2 regions of the Rossellomorea sp. GCM10028870 genome follow, and region 2 is predicted to be linked to the other one. Evidence: a T-box and tRNA genes for the amino acid it is inferred to sense, from the RefSeq annotation. Region 2 holds a T-box; the other holds one or more tRNA genes.

Region 1 (10,886 bases), on a different contig from region 2:
TACCCTGGATTAGACAAGAAAATCCACGAGTGGAAAGAAGAAGGGATTCGCTTCCTTGGTTATATCAATCCTTATGTGGCAGTGGATGGTCCTTTATATAAAGAAGCATTTGATCGTGGCTTCCTGGCGACGGATGAGGAAGGCGGCGAATATCTTGTCGATTTCGGAGAGTTTTATTGCGGGGTCGTTGACTTTACAAATGAAGAAGCAAATGAGTGGTATCAAGGTGTCATCCAGAAAAATATGATCGAGTTCGGATTAGACGGATGGATGGCGGACTTCGGTGAGTACTTACCGACCGACGTAAATCTGTCTAACGGTGAAACAGCCATGAAGATGCATAACGCCTGGCCTGCCATGTGGGCGAAGGTGAATCATGATGCGGTAAAAAAATCGGGTCGCGCAAAAGATATCACCTACTTCATGCGTGCGGGGTACACAGGGAATCAAGCATATTGTCCCCTGTTATGGGCAGGCGATCAAAGTGTCGACTGGAGCATGGATGATGGTCTTGCTTCTGTCATTCCCGCGGCTTTATCGGCAGGCTTGACGGGCTGTGGAATCAGTCATAGTGATATTGGGGGCTACACGAGTCTTCACGGAAACAAACGTTCAAAGGAACTCCTGTTACGCTGGGTGGATATGGCGGCTTTTACTCCGGTGATGAGAACACATGAAGGGAATCGTCCCGACGACTGCTTCCAGTATGATGGAGACGACGAAACACTGGACCACTTCGTCCGAATGACCAATGTGTATGTAGAGATGGGCCCATACCTGAAGATGCTGGTGAAGGAGAACGCGGAACATGGTATCCCTGTACAGCGTCCACTGTTTATGGAATATGAGGAAGACCCTTTTTCCTACGATATTCAATATCAGTACATGCTGGGATCTGATGTATTGGTGGCCCCTGTTTATGAAGAAGGAGCTTCAACACGAAATGTTTATCTTCCAGAGGACGATTGGATTCACCTATGGACGGGTGACACATACAGTGGAGGGCAAATCACGGTCAACGCCCTGATCGGAGAGCCGCCTGTCTTTTACCGGGAAAAATCAGTCTATCGTGATCTCTTTGAAAGTATCGCAAAAAATACGATCAAAAGGTAATAACCTATTTTAAAACGTAGGTATCTATGATATAGTGAAGTCAAACATGAATGAAGTAAAGGGGTTGTGAATGCCAGTGCATCCATCTGTATTGTATATACCTATAGGACGTAAAACATTTGATTTAGAAGCAGCAGAACACGAGAGAAGAAAAAGCTCTTCTTTTCTCCATGAAGTGTCCCATCATGTCGTTGAGCCGGATTCAATTGTCACGTCACCTGAAGAATTGAAAGCATTTCTGGATGGTGTCGATGTGGACCGGGTATCCACCACGATTTATCAAAGCGTGACCTTTGCGGATGGAGAGTTCATCGAGACCATCATCCAACAGGTGAAAGCACCTGTGATTGTATGGTCGGTCCGTGAGCCGAGTGTTGGAGGAAGATTGCGTTTGAACTCCCTGACAGGAGGGAACAGTACTAGTCATGTCCTTCGTTGTGCCGGACATCCGTACAGTTTCATCTTCGGGAATGCCGATGAGGCAAATGTACAAATGATGCTGAAGGTAAAGCTGAAGGTACAGAATCTGTTAAATGACTTAAAGAACCTGAAGATCGGTGTCATCGGTGAGCATCCACCAGGATTCTTCTTTTCAGGTACGGATGAGGAAGCGCTTCATAAACAGTGGGGCGTACAAGTGGAGCATTTCGATTTACACAAGGCGTTTGAAGAGTGCAGGAAGCTTCCCCGGGAAAAATGGGAACCTGCCATCGAACGAGCGGAGCAACAGGTCATCGGCTTAAATCGCAACGATGAAACCGTGAAACGATTTGCCCAATTTTCCACGTATGTGAAGGATCAAATCGAAGAACGGGATATCTCAGCCATAGCCGTCCGCTGCTGGCCGGACTTCTTCAATGAGCTTGGAGCGGCAGCGTGCTCGACGCTTTCTCAATTCACAGAAGATGGCGTGGTTTCCTCGTGTGAATCAGACATCCACGGATCTGTATCCATGTTCATCCTGAGGCAGTTAAGTGGTGGAAGTGCTCCATATCTAGGGGACCTGGTTCATGTCAATGAAGCATCCAATTCCGTTGTATTCTGGCATTGCGGTGCCGGTGCCTATTCTCTTGCACACCCTGATCAAGGGGCACAGTCAGGCGTTCATCCGAACAGAAAAATGGGCATGACGATGGAATTCGGACTAAAACCTGGAAGAGTCACTATGTTCCGTGTCAGCTATACTCCGGAAGGATACAGACTCCTCATTATGCGAGGGGACGCATTGGATACACCGAAGCGATTCGATGGGACGTCGGTGGAAGTGAAGCTTGAAACAGAAGTACAATCCACTCTTTATCAACTTATGGAAGAAGGCTTCGAGCCACATTACGCCCTTGTCTATGAAGACGTCGCCAGCGAACTGGTGGAGCTTGGCCGTCAGCTTGGTTTGGAGACCACTTTGTTAGTAAGGGATTAAAAGGGAGTTAGTCATATGAAGAAAATTGCCATCGGGCAGGCCGGCGGACCAACAACCGTTATTAATGCTACGCTGGCGGGCTTCGTGAAAAATACAATGAAAGACCATGCACTATTCTTTGTCCGGAACGGATATGAGGGACTGGTGAAAGGGAATTTCCTGAAGGGAACCGATGAATTGTTGGAATGGGTCTTGCAGAATGAACGGGTTCCAGGTGCTTGCCTGGGTTCAGGCCGCTATCCGTTTAGTCCCGCCCAAATGGAATTGGCCGTCCGACACCTGAAGAATGAAGGAATCGACAGCCTGGTTTTCATTGGAGGGAATGGAACGATGGAGGCGCTCTCCTTGATAGGGGCTGAGGCTAAACGTCAACAGTATGACTTACAGCTGATCGGACTTCCGAAAACCGTCGACAATGATCTGGGGTGTACGGATCATGCTCCGGGCTTTGGGAGCTCAGCCCGTTATGTAGCCCAAACGACCAATGACATCAGCCGGGATCTTCATTCCATGCAAAACTTCGAACAGGTAAGGATCCTTGAAACGATGGGGAGGAATGCCGGCTGGCTCGCGGCTTCATCCGGTCTTCTCCGCAGGTTTGAGGAAGAAGGCCCGCATTATATTGCCCTTCCTGAGAAAAAATTGAACGTGGAAGAACTTGTTTCTTCCGTCGATGAGGCCGTGTCAAGATACGGCTATGCAACGATCGTCGTCAGTGAAGGAGTGAAGTGGGCCGGCGGAGAACAGGTAGAACTTGAAACGGTTACGGGAAGAACGATCCTCGGCGGAATATCCAAACAAATCGAGTCCTTTCTGAAAGATGAACTGCATGTAACAGCAAGAGCCGAAATACTTGGTATGAATCAGCGGAGTTTTTCTTACGCTGTTTCCTCTGTCGACCGATATGAAGCTTTCCTTTGTGGTGAAGCAGGTGGTCATTGGGTAAGGCACGGTCACTCCGGCGTGATGGTATCCCTGCAAAGATCAAAGGATAGAGGGTATAATGTAGAGACAATACCAGTGGCACTGGAGGATGTCGTGAGAGCGGGAGAGCGAATGCTTCCATCTCACTTTATCCAACATCCGGGAGAATACTATAAATGGCTGCGTCCACTCATAGGGGAGGGCCTGTCCAGTTATCCTCCACCCATTCAAAGGAGAGACCTATATGTCAACTAGCAAGATCAATCCGAACAAGGGAGAGGCCTTGTACTTACAAATAAAAGATGTCCTGATTGACCGCATCCAAAGCGGTGCATGGAAGGCTGACACTCTGATTCCAACGGAGCAGGAACTGATGAAGGAATTCGACGTAAGCCGTACCACCATCCGTCAAGCCATTTCCATCCTGGTTCAGAATGAACTCCTTGAAAAGAAGCAAGGTCGTGGAACAGTAGTGAAACAACAAAAGCTTGTGGGAAACCTTGGACAGTTAAAGGGATTTGCCGAAGAAGTCGTCGAGAAAGGGCAGATTCCAAGGTCAAAGCTGTTACGTGCCGAGTATCGGGATGATTTGTTTCATGAAAGCGATATGCTTGAGGTGAAAGAAGGAGAGCCAATTCTTCTGATCGAGCGGATCCGATTTGCCGATGATACCCCGATTGCCCTTGAGAGAACATGCTGGCCGAAAGAAATAGGCGATCTCCTATTGAAGCATGACCTTCATCAGGCCCGCTATTACGAAATCTTAGAGAACTATTCTGTTTATCTTAAAAGTGCCAACGAGCGGATAACGGCGATCAATGCAACCATCCATGAAGCAGACTATCTTGGGATCCGTCCCGGAGAGGCCCTCCTTGAGATGACACGTTTAAGTCATGGGATCCATGACAGACCGATCGAATATACGAAAACGAAATATCGAAGCGATCAATACCATTACAATATCCAATTGAAGAGATAGAGGGGAGAACACTATGCCATTTGTCAGCGGAAAAGAAATGCTTCACCACGCAAGGGAAAACGGATACGGTATCGGGGCGTTCAGTGCCCATAACGCCGAAACGATCCAAGCCATCCTGGAGGCAGCTGAAGAAGAAAAAGCGCCTATCATGATTCAAGTGGGTCAGAAGGTCATCGGGAGCGTAGGTCTTGAACCGATGAAAGTGATGATCGATACATTTGCGAAGAATACTACGGTTCCCGTCTGTATACACCTCGACCACAGCCGTCAGTACACCCAGTCGATGGAAGCCATCCAACTGGGATTCCAATCCGTGATGTTTGATGGGTCCGGATATTCGTTTGAAGAAAATGCTGAAATCACCAAGAAGGTAGTCGACGCAGCACGTGCATTAGGGATTGGCAGCGAAGGGGAGATCGGAAAAATTGGCGGAACGGAAGATGATATCACCGTCGATGAGAAGGATGCTCTCATAACAACGGTTGAAGAAGCCATCAGGTTTACCGAGGCAACAGATGTTGATTATTTAGCTGTTTCGATCGGAACGGCTCACGGTATTTACAAAGAAGTACCCAATCTGCGCTTTGATCGTTTAAAGGAAATTGCCGAAGCGGTTGACCGCCCGATCGTTCTCCACGGAGGCTCAGATGTACCGGATGAGCAAGTTCAACGAGCCATTTCTTTGGGAGTAGCCAAGATCAATGTGGATACTGAACTGCGCCAGGCTTTCACCAGAGGGGTTCAAGAAGTGTTTAATGAGAATCCTGATCAATTCGTATTAGCGGATTCACTGGGGAATGGAAAAAGAAGAATGAAAGCAAAAGTACAGGAGAAAATCCGTGTCTTCGGCAGTCAGGGAAGAGCAGAAGAATTACTTTTAAACAAAAAGGTCGTAACGTTATAACCTATAGGGAGGTATGTTTTGTGAGTGCAATCGCAACTCGGAATTATGGGCTCTTTATTGATGGACAATGGAAAGAAACAAACAATCAAGATGAGGTTATCGATAAATGTACCGGCAGTGTGATCGGAACTGTATCTGTTTCAACAAAAGAAGATGTGGATCTTGCGGTTGAATCTGCAAAGAAAGCACTCCGTAAATCTTTTCACCCATATGAACGCTATACCGTATTAAAGAAAGCCGCTGAAGGATTGATGGCCCGTCAAGAAGAATTAGCTGTGATTCTCGCAGAAGAAGTGGGTAAACCAATTGATGAAGGCAGAGGCGAGGTAGCCAGAGCCGCTCAAACATTGGAAATCTCTGCTGAAGAAGCTAAGCGTATTCATGGAGAAGGGATCCCGGTTGAAGCGGCACCCGGTTCTGAGAATCGCCAAGCATATACGAAACGAGTTCCGGTAGGTGTCATCGCAGCCATTACGCCGTTCAACGTTCCTCTTAATCTGGCATGCCATAAGATCGGACCTGCACTGGCGGCTGGAAATAGTGTCATCTTGAAGCCGGCAGAAGTCACGCCGATCACGGCCCTTGTGTTAGCGGAAGTATTCGAGGCAGCCCAGCTTCCTCCGGGACGATTGCATGTTCTGACGGGGGAAGGTCCTGCTATCGGTGGATGGCTATTGGATAACCAGGATGTCAACATGTTCACTTTTACGGGAAGCCCCCGTGTTGGTCAGTTGATCCGGGAGAAGGCAGGCTTGAGAAAGGTAGCCCTGGAATTAGGGAACAACTCAGCGACCATTATCCATAGGGATGCCAATATCAGTGAAGCAGCGACTGTCACCGCTCAAAAAAGCTTCAATAATGCAGGGCAAGTATGTATATCCGTTCAACGGGTATACGTACATGAAGAGGTGTACGAAGAGTTCCTGACAAAAATGAAGGAAGTTGCAAATTCCCTGGTTGTAGGAGATCCGAAAGACGAATCTGTCAATATCGGACCGATGATTGCAGAAAAGGAAGCCATCCGAGTTGAGCAGTGGGTGAATGAAGCTGTAAGCAGTGGAGCTGTCATTGAAACAGGTGGCAGACGTGAGGGTGTATTCTATCAACCTACCATTCTCACTCATGTACATGATGATATGAAAGTGTGCCGTCAGGAAGTATTTGGTCCCGTTGTTGCCGTCACTACCTATCAAACAGAAGAAGAAGTAATCGCAAGAGTGAACGACTCCGAGTATGGGCTTCAGGCTGGCTTATTTACAAATAGTTTAGCCTTTGCCATGAAAGCGGCCGATGAAATCGAAGTCGGTGGACTGATGATCAATGATACTTCAGGATACCGTGTCGATCAAATGCCTTACGGAGGAGTAAAGAAGAGTGGATCTGGAAAAGAAGGTCCTAAATATGCCATCCAGGAAATGACTGAAGAAAGAATCGTGGTATTCAATATATAAATGAATCAACATCAGGGCTGTTTGTCTTTAAGGGGGGGGTGCCTTCTTATCGGAAACAGTCCTTTTATCATCAAGCGGAGGGACCAAAACATGTCATTTATCACCATTTTGCTTCCGATTTTCTTTGTGTTCGGGATAGGATTTGTATCACAAAAATACCTGTCACTTGATACTAAGAACCTTTCAAGAATGGCCATCTATGTGATGGTGCCTTTTTTAGTGTTTCGAACTTTCTACGAACAGTCCATTAATAGTACGTACGGTCTATTGACCCTCTATATGATTGGATTATGTTTGATTATCATCTTACTGGTTACCATCTTGTCGAAAGTTTACCGGTTTACAGAGCCGGAGCGATGCGGGCTTGTATTATCCTCGGCTTTCATGAATAACGGAAACTATGGAACGCCGCTCGCTTTTTTTCTCTTCGGGGCAGCAGGACTTGAAATCGCCATTGTCCTCATGGTCATTCAACAATTATTGATGAGCACGTTGGGAGTATTCTATGCAGCAAAAGGGAGTGCCCAGCAGAACGGTGTAAAAGCAGCACTGCAAGCAGTGAAAAGAATGCCTATGGTGTATGGGGCAATGGGGGGCATCGCTTTCCAATTGCTTCATGTGCCAATCAGCAAAACATTCATGCAAGCGATCGATTTCATAGCGGATGCAGCGATCCCGTTCATTATGCTTACTCTTGGCATGCAATTAGCCAATATCTCGATCAAAGCGATTGATTGGAAGAAGCTCTATACATCTTTATCACTGAAATTGATCGCCTCCCCAATGATTGCAGCTCTACTCGTTCTGCCTATGCCTTTGGATGACATGACTAAGCAAATCATGATCATTATGGCGGCAACACCAACAGCGGCTAACACTACGATGTATGCGATCCAGTTCCAGACAGAACCGCAGAATGTTTCAAGTGCGACGCTGATTTCTACTATTATGAGCATTGTCACGCTTCCGGTTGTTATATATTTAGCGATGTAGTCCCAGATTGATTTACTGATCTCGTAATTATCTATGGAGGGGATCAGTAAATTTATTTGAGTTGAATTGGATAGTTTGTCATTTTTCCTATTGATATAATGTTTAAAGATATGGTATATTCTTTTTCGGCTTACCAAAATGGTAAGCTGAGTATGGCGAAAAAAGTTTTCGTTTTTTGTTAACTAGAAGTTGACTTCTACGAAATTAGCTGATATAGTTATACATGTCCTTAAGCGGGACGTTAAGAAAATATGGCCCATTGGTCAAGCGGTTAAGACACCGCCCTTTCACGGCGGTAACACGGGTTCGAATCCCGTATGGGTCACCAAAGTTTTTTGCGGTAGCAAAATAACTCAGCATTTACATTTTGGAGGATTAGCTCAGCTGGGAGAGCATCTGCCTTACAAGCAGAGGGTCGGCGGTTCGATCCCGTCATCCTCCACCAAAGATTTTTGCGCTAGCAAAATATCTTTCCTTAAACTGCTTCCATGAATTAAATATGCCGGTGTAGCTCAACTGGTAGAGCAACTGACTTGTAATCAGTAGGTTGGGGGTTCAAGTCCTCTTGCCGGCACCATTTGGTTTCTTGCTATATATGAGCCATTAGCTCAGTTGGTAGAGCATCTGACTTTTAATCAGAGGGTCGAAGGTTCGAGTCCTTCATGGCTCACCAAAGATTTTCGCGAATGCGAAACATCTAACATTTTGCGGGTGTGGCGGAATTGGCAGACGCACCAGACTTAGGATCTGGCGCCGCAAGGCGTGGGGGTTCAAGTCCCTTCACCCGCACCATTTATTTCGCGGAAGTAGTTCAGTGGTAGAACACCACCTTGCCAAGGTGGGGGTCGCGGGTTCGAATCCCGTCTTCCGCTCCAGACTTGCCGGGGTGGCGGAACTGGCAGACGCACAGGACTTAAAATCCTGCGGTAGGTGACTACCGTACCGGTTCGATTCCGGTCCTCGGCACCAAAGTTTTTTGCGACAGCAAAGTAACTTTCCTTACTTTGTCATTAATGAATTGTTTAGCGCCCGTAGCTCAATTGGATAGAGCGTTTGACTACGGATCAAAAGGTTAGGGGTTCGACTCCTCTCGGGCGCGCCATATATTTCGGGAAGTAGCTCAGCTTGGTAGAGCACTTGGTTTGGGACCAAGGGGTCGCAGGTTCGAATCCTGTCTTCCCGACCACTTCTTTGGGGCCTTAGCTCAGCTGGGAGAGCGCCTGCTTTGCACGCAGGAGGTCAGCGGTTCGATCCCGCTAGGCTCCACCATGAACTTCATTCATTGGTTTTATAGAAGTGCAAAAAACATTCTAAATATTTCGTGGCGGTGTAGCTCAGCTGGCTAGAGCGTACGGTTCATACCCGTGAGGTCGGGGGTTCGATCCCCTCCGCCGCTATTACTCAATACAAATCGCACGATTGATAAGGACCCTTAGCTCAGTTGGTTAGAGCAGACGGCTCATAACCGTCCGGTCGTAGGTTCGAGTCCTACAGGGTCCATTATACACGGAGGAATACCCAAGTCCGGCTGAAGGGATCGGTCTTGAAAACCGACAGGGGTGTAACAGCCCGCGGGGGTTCGAATCCCCCTTCCTCCTCCATATTTACCTTTACAAATTTATATCGTCGCGGGGTGGAGCAGTTCGGTAGCTCGTCGGGCTCATAACCCGAAGGTCGCAGGTTCAAATCCTGTCCCCGCAATACCATTTTGACTTATATTTATAAGAGGTTATCCTTAATCTTTCATAAGTCACGCATGGATAGTTATTTTCGCTATCGCGAAAAAACTTTGGTCCGGTAGTTCAGTTGGTTAGAATGCCTGCCTGTCACGCAGGAGGTCGCGGGTTCGAGTCCCGTCCGGACCGCCATTTTTTATTTGCTTGGTAACATTGAAGTTAATCACTTGAAAATTTAATCTTCTATATAATATGGCTCAGTAGCTCAGTTGGTAGAGCAATGGACTGAAAATCCATGTGTCGGCGGTTCGATTCCGTCCTGAGCCACCATTTATACTTAAGAGCCTTTAAGTATTTCTTTTGTTTGGAGGGGTAGCGAAGTGGCTAAACGCGGCGGACTGTAAATCCGCTCCTTCGGGTTCGGCAGTTCGAATCTGCCCCCCTCCACCAATGATATTTGTGTAAGCAAAATATCTACCTTATTTTTCTAAGTTAAACAACTATTCTTATAGGGGCATAGTTTAACGGTAGAACGAAGGTCTCCAAAACCTTTGGTGTGGGTTCGATTCCTACTGCCCCTGCCAAAGAAATTTTAAGCATGGCGATTGTGGCGAAGTGGTTAACGCACCTGATTGTGGTTCAGGCATTCGTGGGTTCGATTCCCATCAGTCGCCCTTTATATTGGGCTATAGCCAAGCGGTAAGGCATCGCACTTTGACTGCGACATGCGTTGGTTCGAATCCAGCTAGCCCAGCCAACGGCGGCATAGCCAAGTGGTAAGGCAGAGGTCTGCAAAACCTTTATCACCGGTTCAAATCCGGTTGCCGCCTCCAATTTTCATGCGGGTGTAGTTTAGTGGTAAAACCTCAGCCTTCCAAGCTGATGATGAGGGTTCGATTCCCTTCACCCGCTCCAATTTTAATGGGCCTATAGCTCAGCTGGTTAGAGCGCACGCCTGATAAGCGTGAGGTCGGTGGTTCGAGTCCACTTAGGCCCACCATCTCAATATTCCGCAGTAGCTCAGTGGTAGAGCTATCGGCTGTTAACCGATCGGTCGCAAGTTCGAATCTTGCCTGCGGAGCCATTTTCTTCATTATAGAAAGTGGAGTGGTTCTCAACATTTTTTTTGAGAAACTTTCAAAAAGAAGTTGACTTCTACGAAGTTAACTGGTAAAGTATCATTTGTTGCCACAAACGGACAACGAAAACACGACGAACTTGATCAAAACTTCTTGAAAAAAGTTATTGACACCAAGTTGGTGATCGTGTAACATAGTAAGGGTCGCTTCGAAAGAAGCACTTACACATTGAACCTTGAAAACTGAACAAAACAAGACAATACGTCAACGTTAATTCTAGATTTATTTTTAAAGAGCTATTCAAACTTTTATCGGAGAGTTTGATCCTGGCTCAGGACGAACGCTGG
Region 2 (10,886 bases):
TTTTTCTCCGAATAAAGCCATCGCTCCCATCGCTTTTGCCTCTGATAGTGATTTAAGAGCTGTGTTAACTGAAATAGCCTTCCAGACCTTCTCATTGACGATGGTTTCGATTCGCTCAATCTCTTCCTGGGAAACAGAACCGAAATGAGAGAAGTCGAATCGCAGACGGTCTGGTTCCACCAAAGAACCTGCCTGATTGACATGATCTCCAAGGACATCTTTCAATGCCTGATGAAGGATATGCGTCGCCGTGTGGTTCTTCTCCACTTTTGTTCTGGATTCACGGGACACTTTTGCAAGCACCTGTGCATTTTGCTCTAGTGTGCCCTCTTCAACGATGGCAGAATGAAGGTTTTGGCCGTTAGGGGCTTTCTTCACGTTTGTCACAAATACTTTCACGCCCATAGCTTCAATGTATCCTTTATCGCCGATTTGTCCTCCGCTCTCTGCATAGAAAGGTGTCTGGTCCAGAATAAATTGGCATTCCTGTCCTTTATCGACTTTCGGCTGACGTTCATTATCAACCAACAGTTCAAGAATTGTAGCAGTCGTTTCTAATGTGTCATATCCTACAAAGCGACTTTCTACCGTGATGTCACTTAGGATTCCTCCTTGCACTTGCATGCTGCCCACATCCTGGCGAGCCGACCTCGCTCTTTTACGCTGACCTTCCATTTCTCTTTCAAAACCGTCATGATCAACCGTCAATCCTTCTTCTTCTGCATATTCTTCCGTTAATTCAACCGGGAAACCGTACGTATCATACAGACGGAAGACATCTTCACCAGGAATCACTTTATTCCCAGCAGATTTTTGTACCTTGATAATAGAAGAAAGAATAGCCAACCCTTCGTTTAAAGTTTCATGGAAGCGATCCTCTTCATTTTTCACCACTTTTTGAATGAATTCCGCTTTTTGTTTCACTTCCGGGTAGAAATCAACCATGATTTCAGAAACAACCGGAACCAATTCATACATGAACGGACGATTGATTTCAATTTGCTTCGCAAATCGAACCGCACGGCGAAGCAGTCTTCTTAATACATAGCCACGGCCTTCGTTGGAAGGAAGGGCTCCGTCACCGATTGCGAAGGAAACCGTTCTGATATGATCGGCAATGACTTTGAAAGCTACATCGATCTCGCTGTTTTTCCCGTATGACTTACCGGAAATCTCTTCGGTTGCAGAAATGATCGGCATAAATAAATCTGTATCAAAGTTTGTTGGTACTTCTTGTACGACACATGCCATACGTTCAAGTCCCATACCGGTATCAATATTTTTCTTGGGAAGCGGAGTATACGTTCCATCAGGGTTATGATTGAATTGTGAGAACACAAGATTCCATACCTCAAGATAACGATCATTCTCTCCACCAGGATATAATTCAGGGTCTTCAGGACTTTCCCCATATTCCGGTCCGCGATCGTAGAAAATTTCTGTATTCGGGCCGCTTGGACCTTCACCGATATCCCAGAAGTTCCCTTCAATACGAATGATTCGTTCAGCAGGTACGCCTACTTTTTTGTTCCAGATATCAAATGCTTCATGATCTTCAGGGTGAATGGTAACGGAAAGCTTCTCGGGATCAAACCCGATCCATTTTTCATCGGTTAAAAATTCCCATGCCCATTCAATCGCTTCAACTTTAAAATATTCACCAATGGAGAAGTTACCCAGCATTTCAAAAAACGTGTGATGACGTGCTGTTTTCCCTACATTTTCGATGTCATTTGTGCGAATGGACTTTTGAGCATTCACGATTCTTGGATTCTGAGGAATGACACGTCCATCAAAATACTTCTTTAATGTAGCTACTCCACTATTGATCCATAAAAGGGACGGATCTTCATGCGGAACTAATGATGCACTCGGTTCAACACCATGCCCTTTTTCCTGAAAGAAATCTAAAAACTTTTGACGAATTTCTGCGCCTGTTAATTTGTTCATGTAAAACTTCCTCCTTCATTGATTATGTATGGTTAAAAATGAATACAAAAAAGCCCTCATCCCTAAAACAGGGACGAGAGCTAACTCGCGGTACCACCCTGGTTATGAACAAAGAAAGTGCAGGCTTAGAGGCTCGTAGTTCCTTGTTGCCTCTCAGGAAGCCTATTCGCATTTCTCTATTGTTCATCCCTCAAAACACCTTAACGCGGATAGACGGCAGGTTTTACCTGCACTCAGGATTAGCATTCGGTTATCCTTCATCTGGAATCCCTTGCAGCCTGGGGAATCCCTCTCTGATAGATGGACTATAACGTACTCGATCCTTCATTGCTTTCATTTTATACGAATACTTGTATATGTTGGATTATAGAAATATTCACTGTATTTGTCAATGTTGATTCTTATTTTTTCAGTTAATCTCCCCCTGCTGCATGAATGAAATGGGTTCGTCCATGTAAAATCGCTACTTTTACCACAGCTAAAAAAGGCACTGCCACAATCATGCCGATCACACCCCCTACTTCACCACCAATGATAAGGGCAGCCATAATAAACAGTGGATGCATATGAAGGCTTTTTCCGACAATGAGGGGCGATAAGATATTCCCCTCCAGGAATTGGAGAACTACGACCATGATGACGACATATATCATCATATTGACAGAGATCGTACTTGCCACAATGGCAGCTGGAACCGCTCCGATAATCGGTCCGAAATAGGGTATTACATTGGTTACTCCAATGATCAATCCGAGGATCAAGGGATACTTCATACCGATTAACCAGAGTGTTAATGCTGAAAGTCCCCCAATGATCAAACAAACTAAAAGCTGTCCCCGGATATAACCTCCCAGCGATTCATCCACATCCCTTGAAAATGAAATCGCGCTGTTCCTCCATTTTTTAGGGGTAAGCTGCCACAGGAATTTTTTCACTTTCGTAATATCCTTTAATAAATAAAAAGATACAAAGGGAATGATTGCAACAAGCAGAAAGCTGTTCATAAACTTCATCACAGTGGCCAGAACGACTGCGACAAGCCCCGTCAACCAGGCTTCGATCCCGTCAATTCTTTCCTCTAATTGAGATTGTATTCCGTCTGGCCAAGTGGAGGTCTCGCTTTGCACATAGTCCAGCCACCTCTGGTATTGTTTTGTAAAAAGTGGCGCATTCTCTGATAAATCTTTCAGCTGATGTATGATGATCGGAGTCCCCTTATAGACCGCGTACCCTAATCCTCCAAAGAAAAGGATGTAGATGAGCATGATCGCTATTCCTCTATGAATGCCCGCCTCATGGATTTTTTCTACTATTGGATGAAGCAAATAGGCAATGAATCCCCCTATCAGGAAGGGTAGAAGCGAAAAGAACAATACTTCCAGGACCGGATGCCATACAGGCTTTAATAAGTAGAGAATATATAGGAATAAAGCAAGAATAAGAGCTATTGAAAGTCGGTACAACCATTTGGCATAGGGTCTCTTTTCCATTATTAACACCTCCTTCTCTTCTTCCCTAGTGTTGGAATGTAGGAGGGTATTTTATTCATTGGACATAAACAAAAGCATGATGGGAGACTAGGGCATATCTGGAACTAAATCGGTGGGGATGTAAGGAGCGAGAGTCTTTTCGCTGATATATCGGGAATTCCGCTGATAAAAGTGGGATTTCGCTGATAAAACAAAAATTCCGCTGATATCCAAATAGCAGCTGCTTATATCAATAAAGATTTAGTGATTTTTCTTTGTATCTAAGTTCCTTCATATGAAAAACCAGGAAAATAAAAAAAGACTGACCCGAAAGTCAGCCTTTTTAGCTGTTAAAAAAGTTTCTTTACTTGTTTACGAATTCGTTTCATTTGTCTTTGGTTCATCATATTGGATCTTTGTGAATAGATGGAAGCCGCAATTCCTGCTCCAAAACCAACGATGGATGCAAATGTTTTGTTCAAGAAAGACACCTCTTCCTAGCTTAGTCGGCGTTCTTCCTCATCAAACAAGTCGTCTAAGGAGCTCAGTGATCCATCCTCTTCCACTTGATGAGTATGAATGACTCCCTTTGACAAGGAAAGCTCTATATAGCAACCCCAACAATAATATTGGTTGATGCCGATCTTTCCAATATCTTTGCTCTGACAATTTGGACACTTCATCGGTAAGGTTCACCTCTATTACACCAAACCTGGTGTGTATTCCCTACCATCATGACCAATCCGAGCCCGTTTTATACTTGTTCAATGAGAATATCCGCCCAAACGATGTTTAATCACCGTTCTTATATAGTGTGGGATATTTTCTTGATTTCATAAGGAGTAACCTTTTCCAAAGCACCCACCTAAATTTACTTATTCGATTTTCAAGATGTTGCCTGCTCACTTACTTCCTTCACATAATCAACCTCAAACCCCAGATCTTCAAGCATTTGGTGATCTGCTGTGCCTTCCTGGCCGGCTGTCGTTAAGTAATCACCAACGAAAATCGAGTTAGCCGGATAAAGTCCAAGTGGCTGTAAACTGCGCAGATTCACTTCCCGTCCCCCTGAAATACGGATCTCTTTAGTCGGGTTGATGAAACGCATTAAACAAAGAACCTTCAAACAATATCTCGGATCGAGGTCGTTTGTTCCTTCAAGAGGTGTACCATCTATAGCATGCAAGAAGTTCACGGGAATGGAGTCGGCATCCAGCACCTTTAAACTGCGGGACATATCAACCACATCCTGCAATGTCTCTTTCATGCCGACTATGATTCCGGAACAGGGAGAAATCCCTTGTGCTTTCGCTTGTTCAACGGTATTCACCCTGTCTTCATAGGTATGGGAAGTGGTGATGTTTTCATGATGGTTCTCTGAAGTATTGATGTTATGGTTATAACGGTCCACCCCTGCTTCCTTTAACCGTTTCGCCTGATCTTCTTTTAATAAGCCTAAACATGCACATACTTTTAAGTTATACTGCTCTTTGATTTCCTTTACTGCCGAAACCACATGATCGACTTCACGATTGCTCGGGCCCCTTCCACTCGCCACAATACAATATGTTCCCACATTTAGCTGATGAGCATTTTGGGCTCCTTTTAATATTGTCTCTTTATCCACCATACGATATTTCTCGATCGGAGCATTTGAAACAATGGACTGTGAACAATAGCCGCAGTTTTCAGGGCATAAACCTGATTTCGTATTGATGATCATATTTAATTTCACTTTGTTTCCATAATAATGTTTTCGAATCAGGTAAGCGCTATGCAATAATTCCAGAAGCTCGTCATCCGGACTTTGTAAAATCGATAAAGCCTCTTCATTTGTGATTTCTTCTCCCTCAATCACTCCAAGTGCCAGTTCCTTCCACGTTTTCATGTGAAATTCCTCCCCTTTTATGCCGCTCTTTTTATATTCTTAAATGTACTCTTTGACAGGACCGATTTCTCAAGGCGATGAGCCATCATTCCAGCACACACGGCTAATATGATATCCTTCGGTAAAGGTACCACCATCCAGGCCCATGCAAGTTTATATGTAAATCCTTCAGGAGCTGCAGCCCAAAGTTTGTACGCTGCATACATCCAGTTCGTACCGACCACATAATTGACAGTCATCCCGACTAGAGCCGCGAAAATGTAGACCTTGATTCCTTTATGTTTTTCTACGATTTTACCTGTAATGTATGCTGTAAGAATAAACGAAACGATAAATCCGAATGTCGGGCTCACAATAGAGGATAATCCTGCTCCAAATCGTGCAAATACCGGAACACCCACGAGTCCCACCAGTGCGTACACTGTCATGGAAATGGCCCCGACCCTGCTTCCAAGAATCGCTCCAGCTAAAATGGCGAAGAACGTTTGTAACGTAATGGGAACACCGCCCACTACCATAAAAGGTACGAATGTCGTGATGTTGGCACCTATCGCCATAAGTGCAACAAACATCCCTGCCAGTGTAAGATCGATTGTCCTTAATTTTCTGTTCATCTGTCTTCCCCCATCTGTCTTTTTTCTACAAGATAAGGATATCGCTTTCTTTAAATATATGTCAACTTTATTTTGTTTTAAGTTAACAATTATCATGATCATTAATGGCAATAACCAATAGAAAAAGGTCAACGAAGGAATAATTTCTACAGGAGAAATATTCATTCGTTGACCTTATGCTTTCATGAAATCATAGGGACTGATGCCTTCCATTCCAATCATTGGATCCTCATTCAGCAAGATTTCTTCAATGGGTAAACCTTCTTCAGGAGAAACTGCCGTGTTTTCTGCAGCGGTTAAACCGTTCAGTTTCTCGCTTAGGGTCGTTTTGCGGAGAAAATCATCTTCCCTCTCTACTCCAAGGGTAAAAGCATCAAGCTCCCCACAAAGTATGAGGAATTGCTTGCTCCTGGTAATGGCAGTGTAAAGAAGATTTCTTCTCAGCATCCGATAATAGCTTTTCACGACAGGTAAGATCACAATGGGAAACTCACTTCCTTGTGACTTATGGATCGAGCAGCAATACGCATGGGTAATTTGCATGAGATCTTGCCTCGTATAGGTGACCTCATTTCCCTCATATGAAACAATGATCATATCTTGCTTCTCGGTGTTTTCCTTCGCATAAAAGATCGAGACGATTTCACCGATATCCCCGTTGAAAACATTGTTTTCAGGTTGATTGACAAGTTGAAGAACCTTATCCCCAATACGATATTTCACATCTCCAAAGGCGATCTCTTTCCGGGTACCGTCATTGCTATTGAAAATTTCCTGAAGAAGCTCATTCAATCGGTCGATACCTGCAGGGCCTCGATACATAGGAGCTAGGACCTGTATATCCTTTGGGGAGTACCCTTTTTTCTTCGCGTTCTCAACGACTTTTTGAACGACTTCGGATATTTGATTGGTTCTGCATGGGAAGAAGGATCGATCCTTTTGCTGTTTGGTCAGGTCTTGAGGTACCTGTCCCCTTTTCATATAATGAGCAAGTTCAATAATGGAGGAGCCCTCTTCCTGTCTATAAATATCCGTTAACCTGACTGTTGGCACCACTTCCGATTTCAATAGGTCCTTTAGTACCTGGCCAGGACCGACAGACGGTAATTGATCCTCATCCCCGACAAGTATCACTTGAATATCCTCAGGCAGGGCCTTCAATAATTGATGGGCAAGCCACGTGTCGACCATGGACACTTCATCCACAATTAACAACTTTCCTTCAATCGCCCGTTCTTCATCACTCTTAAATCCTTCTTGACCGTTCCAGCCTAAAAGTCGGTGAATCGTCATGGCAGGGAGGCCCGTGGATTCTGTCATGCGCTTTGCCGCTCGACCAGTCGGGGCTGTCAGTAAGACAGGAAAGGGTTCATCCTTGTAATCCTTGGGATCCAAGGAGCAGCCATGGAGATCCGCAAACAGCTCCACAATCCCCTGAATGACGGTCGTCTTACCGGTTCCGGGTCCTCCGGTTAACAGAAGCATGGGGGACATCAACGCTGTTTCGATGGCTTCTTTTTGTGAAGGTGCGTATTGAACTCCCAGTCGGTCCTCCAGTGCTCCAAGTGATAGAAGAAATTCGGATTGAGGAAATTGATCTTTATATTGGGTTTGAGACAAAATCTTTTCAATGTTTGTCACGATTCCTTTTTCAGAGAAGTAAAGAGAAGGAACATATACCTTTGTGCCTTCTCCAATGACTTTACCCTCTTCCTCCAAGGAAACCAGTTGACTGGATATTTCAGTGTAATCGACCTTTTCGGGCTGACTTTTCTCAAGCAGCTCCTTCACCGTAACAATGAGTACTTCTGCTTCGAGATACACATGCCCCTGCTTCACACATGTTTGCTCAAGGGTGTATAAACAGCCTGCTTTGATCCGGTCGGGATGACTGCCTGTCAACCCGATCTTAGAACCAATCTCATCGGCCCGGGTAAAGCCGATTCCTTCAATATCTTCCACAAGCTTATAAGGATTATTTTGAATGATTTCAAGTGCCTGCTCTTTATAGGCTTGATAGACCTTCATGGAAATTTGGGGTCCAAATCCCAGGTCGTTCAGCATGATCATGACCCGCTCCAAGCCTTGATGCTCGGAAAGCGTATCATAAATACTTTTCGCCTTTTCCTTTGGAAGCTTTGGAATTTCATCCAGCAGGCTTGGATTTTCGAGTATTTTGGTTATGGCGTTTTCCCCGATATGCTCCACTATCTTCTCAGCTGTTTTTTTCCCGATTCCTTTAAATAAATCACTTGATAAATAATGGACGACACCTTGTGTGGTTTGTGGGATTTCTTTCTTGAAATGCTTTGCATGAAACTGCATGCCAAACTTTGGGTGATCTTGAAACCTCCCATAAAACACGTAGGTCTCATCTTCATGAATCTTAGGAAAATTCCCGGTTACGACCGCTTCTTTGTCTTCATAAGTATCATTCGTTTCGTCCACCCGGATCCGGACGACGGTATAGAGATTTTCCTCATTATGAAAAATCGTGACAAGATGCCTTCCTTTTATATAGATTTCTTCCTCACCAAACAGCTTTAAAGAATCTTGCTGGCTCAAATCAGTGAACCCCCTAACTATTCACTTTGTTCATTTTTCAGCTTTTCGATCATCTTGATGCCATAACCCGCCAGCATATGATCTGGTTGAACTTCGATTGCTTTGTTGAAATACATCAGTGCCGTATTTGCATCATCCTTATGACCTGCAAAGGCAACCCCTAAGTTGTAGTAAGCATCTGCGTGAGTTGGATCTGCTTCCACTACTTGAGATAATTGCGCAATCGCTTCTTCGTATGCTTCAACCTTCGCTAAGCATAGACCTAACTGGAAGCGCGCCTCTGTATCCTCTTCATTCAGTTCGACACTTCGTTGCAAGTAAGGAAGAGCCAGTCTCGGCTGCTCTAATTGGAACAGGCTGACTCCGAGCATAAAGTAGACATCGGCATTCTCCATTCCCTTTGAAACAGCTTTTTCAAATTGATCCTTTGCTTCATCAAAGTTATTCTCGTTAAAGTACAGGTTCCCCAGGGAATAATAGGCTGCCCCTGCATTCTCATCGATTGAGATTGCACGTTCAAAAAATTTCTTCGCCTTTTCGTTGTCACCAACCGACATGAGTACGTTCCCAAAATTTATATACCCTACCGGATCCTTTGGATTTTCTTCAATGGCTTCTGTAAAAAGTTTGACAGCCTCTTCTACTTTTCCTTCTTGCAATAACTCAATTCCTTTTAAATTCTTATCCAATTCAAACACCTCTATATTTTCTTTATTTATGTATGCAAGCTGAGTAATGATTTTCTCACTTATCGTTACTAGTATAACATACGGGACTTTCAATTTCGGTATCGATCAATGATGAAAAAAGGACTGAGAGAGGAGAGTTTGCACATCTCTTCTTCTCAGTCCTTTGGTCAGTGTTACCCTACATAGGTAAGTTTTTTCTCATCTTTGTAAATGGTATCGATCGTTCCTCCACCCAGACACTCATCACCATTGTAGAAAACAACCGCTTGTCCTGGTGTGACAGCACGGATGGGCTCGTCAAAGATGACTTTCACCTTACCATCTTCTAAAGGAATGACCGTTACGTTGTTATCATCCTGACGGTAACGGAATTTTGCCGTGCAGGCGAATTCAGCCGGTTTCTCACCATTCGAGGTCCAGTGAACATCCGTTGCGAGAATGGAATCTGAATAAAGGGCGGGATGCTCAAAGCTTTGACCTACATAGAGCACGTTTCTTTCAAGGTCCTTCCCGATGGCGAACCAAGGCTCTCCGGCCCCACCTATACCCAGTCCATGGCGTTGGCCAATCGTATAGTACATCAATCCATCGTGTTTTCCCATCACTTTACCGTCTAATGTTTCCATCGTTCCTGGTTGGGCAGGTAAATAGTTGCTCAAGAAATCTTTGAAGTTGCGTTCACCGATGAAGCAAATCCCCGTACTGTCTTTCTTGGCAGCAGTCGCAAGGCCCGCTTCCTTAGCAATTTCCCTAACCTTTTTCTTGTCGATGCCGCCTAGGGGGAACATCACTTTTTCAAGTTGCTCCTGCCCTAACTGATTGAGGAAGTACGTTTGATCCTTATTGTTGTCGACACCGCGGAGCATCTTGTATTCTCCATCACGGTATTCAACCTGTGCATAGTGGCCGGTTGCCAGATAATCTGCACCAAGTTTCAGTGCATGATCAAGGAATGCTTTGAACTTAATTTCTTTATTACACATCACATCCGGGTTTGGTGTTCTTCCAGCTTTATATTCGTCAAGGAAATACGTAAACACTTTATCCCAGTATTGTTTTTCAAAATTCACAGCGTAGTAAGGAATACCAATTTGGTTACATACTCGAATCACATCGTTGTAATCTTCAGTTGCCGTACATACTCCGTTTTCATCGGTATCATCCCAGTTTTTCATGAAAATCCCGATGACTTCGTAGCCTTGCTGCTTTAATAATAATGCGGCTACGGAAGAATCCACTCCACCAGACATTCCAACGACTACTCTCGTATCCTTTGGTTCTTTTTTCACTAACGCCACCTCCTTATTCCTTCATTCGTCCAATTGAGACGAACATATTAAGATGTTAGACGTTTTACAATTTTTGCGACTTCATGGGCAGTCCAGACAATTTGTTCCTTCGTATTGCCCTGACCAAAGCTGAAACGAATGGAGTTCCTTGTATTCTCAGACTGACTTCCAAACATCGCGACTAGTACATGCGAAGGCTCTATAGATCCAGCTGTGCAAGCAGAACCGCTTGATACAGCGATACCTGACATATCTAAATTCACCAGCATAGACTCAACATCCGTGCCAGGAAAGCTTAAGTTTAGCACATGGGGTAATCCATACTCAAGAGATCCGTTCTCCTCAAAGGCAATGTCTGCGCCGGCTAAGGTTTCTTTCAGTAAGACCTTGAAACCAGAGTACTTGGAAATTTTCTCTTCTAT

The links. The T-box of region 2 lies ahead of alaS (alanine--tRNA ligase). A T-box ahead of a tRNA ligase gene usually reads a tRNA of that ligase, here a tRNA-Ala.
Region 1: it has a tRNA-Ala gene. The T-box ahead of alaS (alanine--tRNA ligase) is inferred to sense a tRNA for this amino acid. The anticodon was not compared.

The regions. Positions count from the first base shown of each region.
Region 1 covers NZ_JBHTGN010000005.1:427,875-438,760, forward strand. The annotation lists gene ACFQWC_RS20420 (alpha-glucosidase) at 1-1,113, shown strand, start outside; gene sftI (sulfoquinovose isomerase) at 1,184-2,533, shown strand; gene ACFQWC_RS20430 (diphosphate--fructose-6-phosphate 1-phosphotransferase) at 2,549-3,712, shown strand; gene ACFQWC_RS20435 (GntR family transcriptional regulator) at 3,702-4,436, shown strand; gene ACFQWC_RS20440 (class II fructose-bisphosphate aldolase) at 4,450-5,340, shown strand; gene ACFQWC_RS20445 (aldehyde dehydrogenase family protein) at 5,361-6,791, shown strand; gene ACFQWC_RS20450 (AEC family transporter) at 6,882-7,784, shown strand; tRNA gene ACFQWC_RS20455 (tRNA-Glu) at 8,038-8,112, shown strand; tRNA gene ACFQWC_RS20460 (tRNA-Val) at 8,154-8,229, shown strand; tRNA gene ACFQWC_RS20465 (tRNA-Thr) at 8,286-8,361, shown strand; tRNA gene ACFQWC_RS20470 (tRNA-Lys) at 8,382-8,457, shown strand; tRNA gene ACFQWC_RS20475 (tRNA-Leu) at 8,492-8,576, shown strand; tRNA gene ACFQWC_RS20480 (tRNA-Gly) at 8,585-8,659, shown strand; tRNA gene ACFQWC_RS20485 (tRNA-Leu) at 8,665-8,753, shown strand; tRNA gene ACFQWC_RS20490 (tRNA-Arg) at 8,810-8,886, shown strand; tRNA gene ACFQWC_RS20495 (tRNA-Pro) at 8,894-8,970, shown strand; tRNA gene ACFQWC_RS20500 (tRNA-Ala) at 8,978-9,053, shown strand; tRNA gene ACFQWC_RS20505 (tRNA-Met) at 9,108-9,181, shown strand; tRNA gene ACFQWC_RS20510 (tRNA-Ile) at 9,211-9,284, shown strand; tRNA gene ACFQWC_RS20515 (tRNA-Ser) at 9,293-9,385, shown strand; tRNA gene ACFQWC_RS20520 (tRNA-Met) at 9,412-9,485, shown strand; tRNA gene ACFQWC_RS20525 (tRNA-Asp) at 9,576-9,652, shown strand; tRNA gene ACFQWC_RS20530 (tRNA-Phe) at 9,715-9,790, shown strand; tRNA gene ACFQWC_RS20535 (tRNA-Tyr) at 9,827-9,910, shown strand; tRNA gene ACFQWC_RS20540 (tRNA-Trp) at 9,971-10,044, shown strand; tRNA gene ACFQWC_RS20545 (tRNA-His) at 10,062-10,134, shown strand; tRNA gene ACFQWC_RS20550 (tRNA-Gln) at 10,143-10,217, shown strand; tRNA gene ACFQWC_RS20555 (tRNA-Cys) at 10,220-10,293, shown strand; tRNA gene ACFQWC_RS20560 (tRNA-Gly) at 10,302-10,375, shown strand; tRNA gene ACFQWC_RS20565 (tRNA-Ile) at 10,384-10,460, shown strand; tRNA gene ACFQWC_RS20570 (tRNA-Asn) at 10,470-10,544, shown strand.
Region 2 covers NZ_JBHTGN010000001.1:316,319-327,204, reverse strand. The annotation lists gene alaS (alanine--tRNA ligase) at 1-1,950, opposite strand, end outside; T-box leader at 2,017-2,287, opposite strand; gene ACFQWC_RS01610 (AI-2E family transporter) at 2,364-3,440, opposite strand; gene ACFQWC_RS01605 (YrzQ family protein) at 3,770-3,910, opposite strand; gene ACFQWC_RS01600 (hypothetical protein) at 3,917-4,102, opposite strand; gene bioB (biotin synthase BioB) at 4,306-5,307, opposite strand; gene ACFQWC_RS01590 (biotin transporter BioY) at 5,325-5,921, opposite strand; gene recD2 (SF1B family DNA helicase RecD2) at 6,096-8,486, opposite strand; gene ACFQWC_RS01580 (tetratricopeptide repeat protein) at 8,504-9,175, opposite strand; gene mnmA (tRNA 2-thiouridine(34) synthase MnmA) at 9,349-10,464, opposite strand; gene ACFQWC_RS01570 (cysteine desulfurase family protein) at 10,512-10,886, opposite strand, start outside.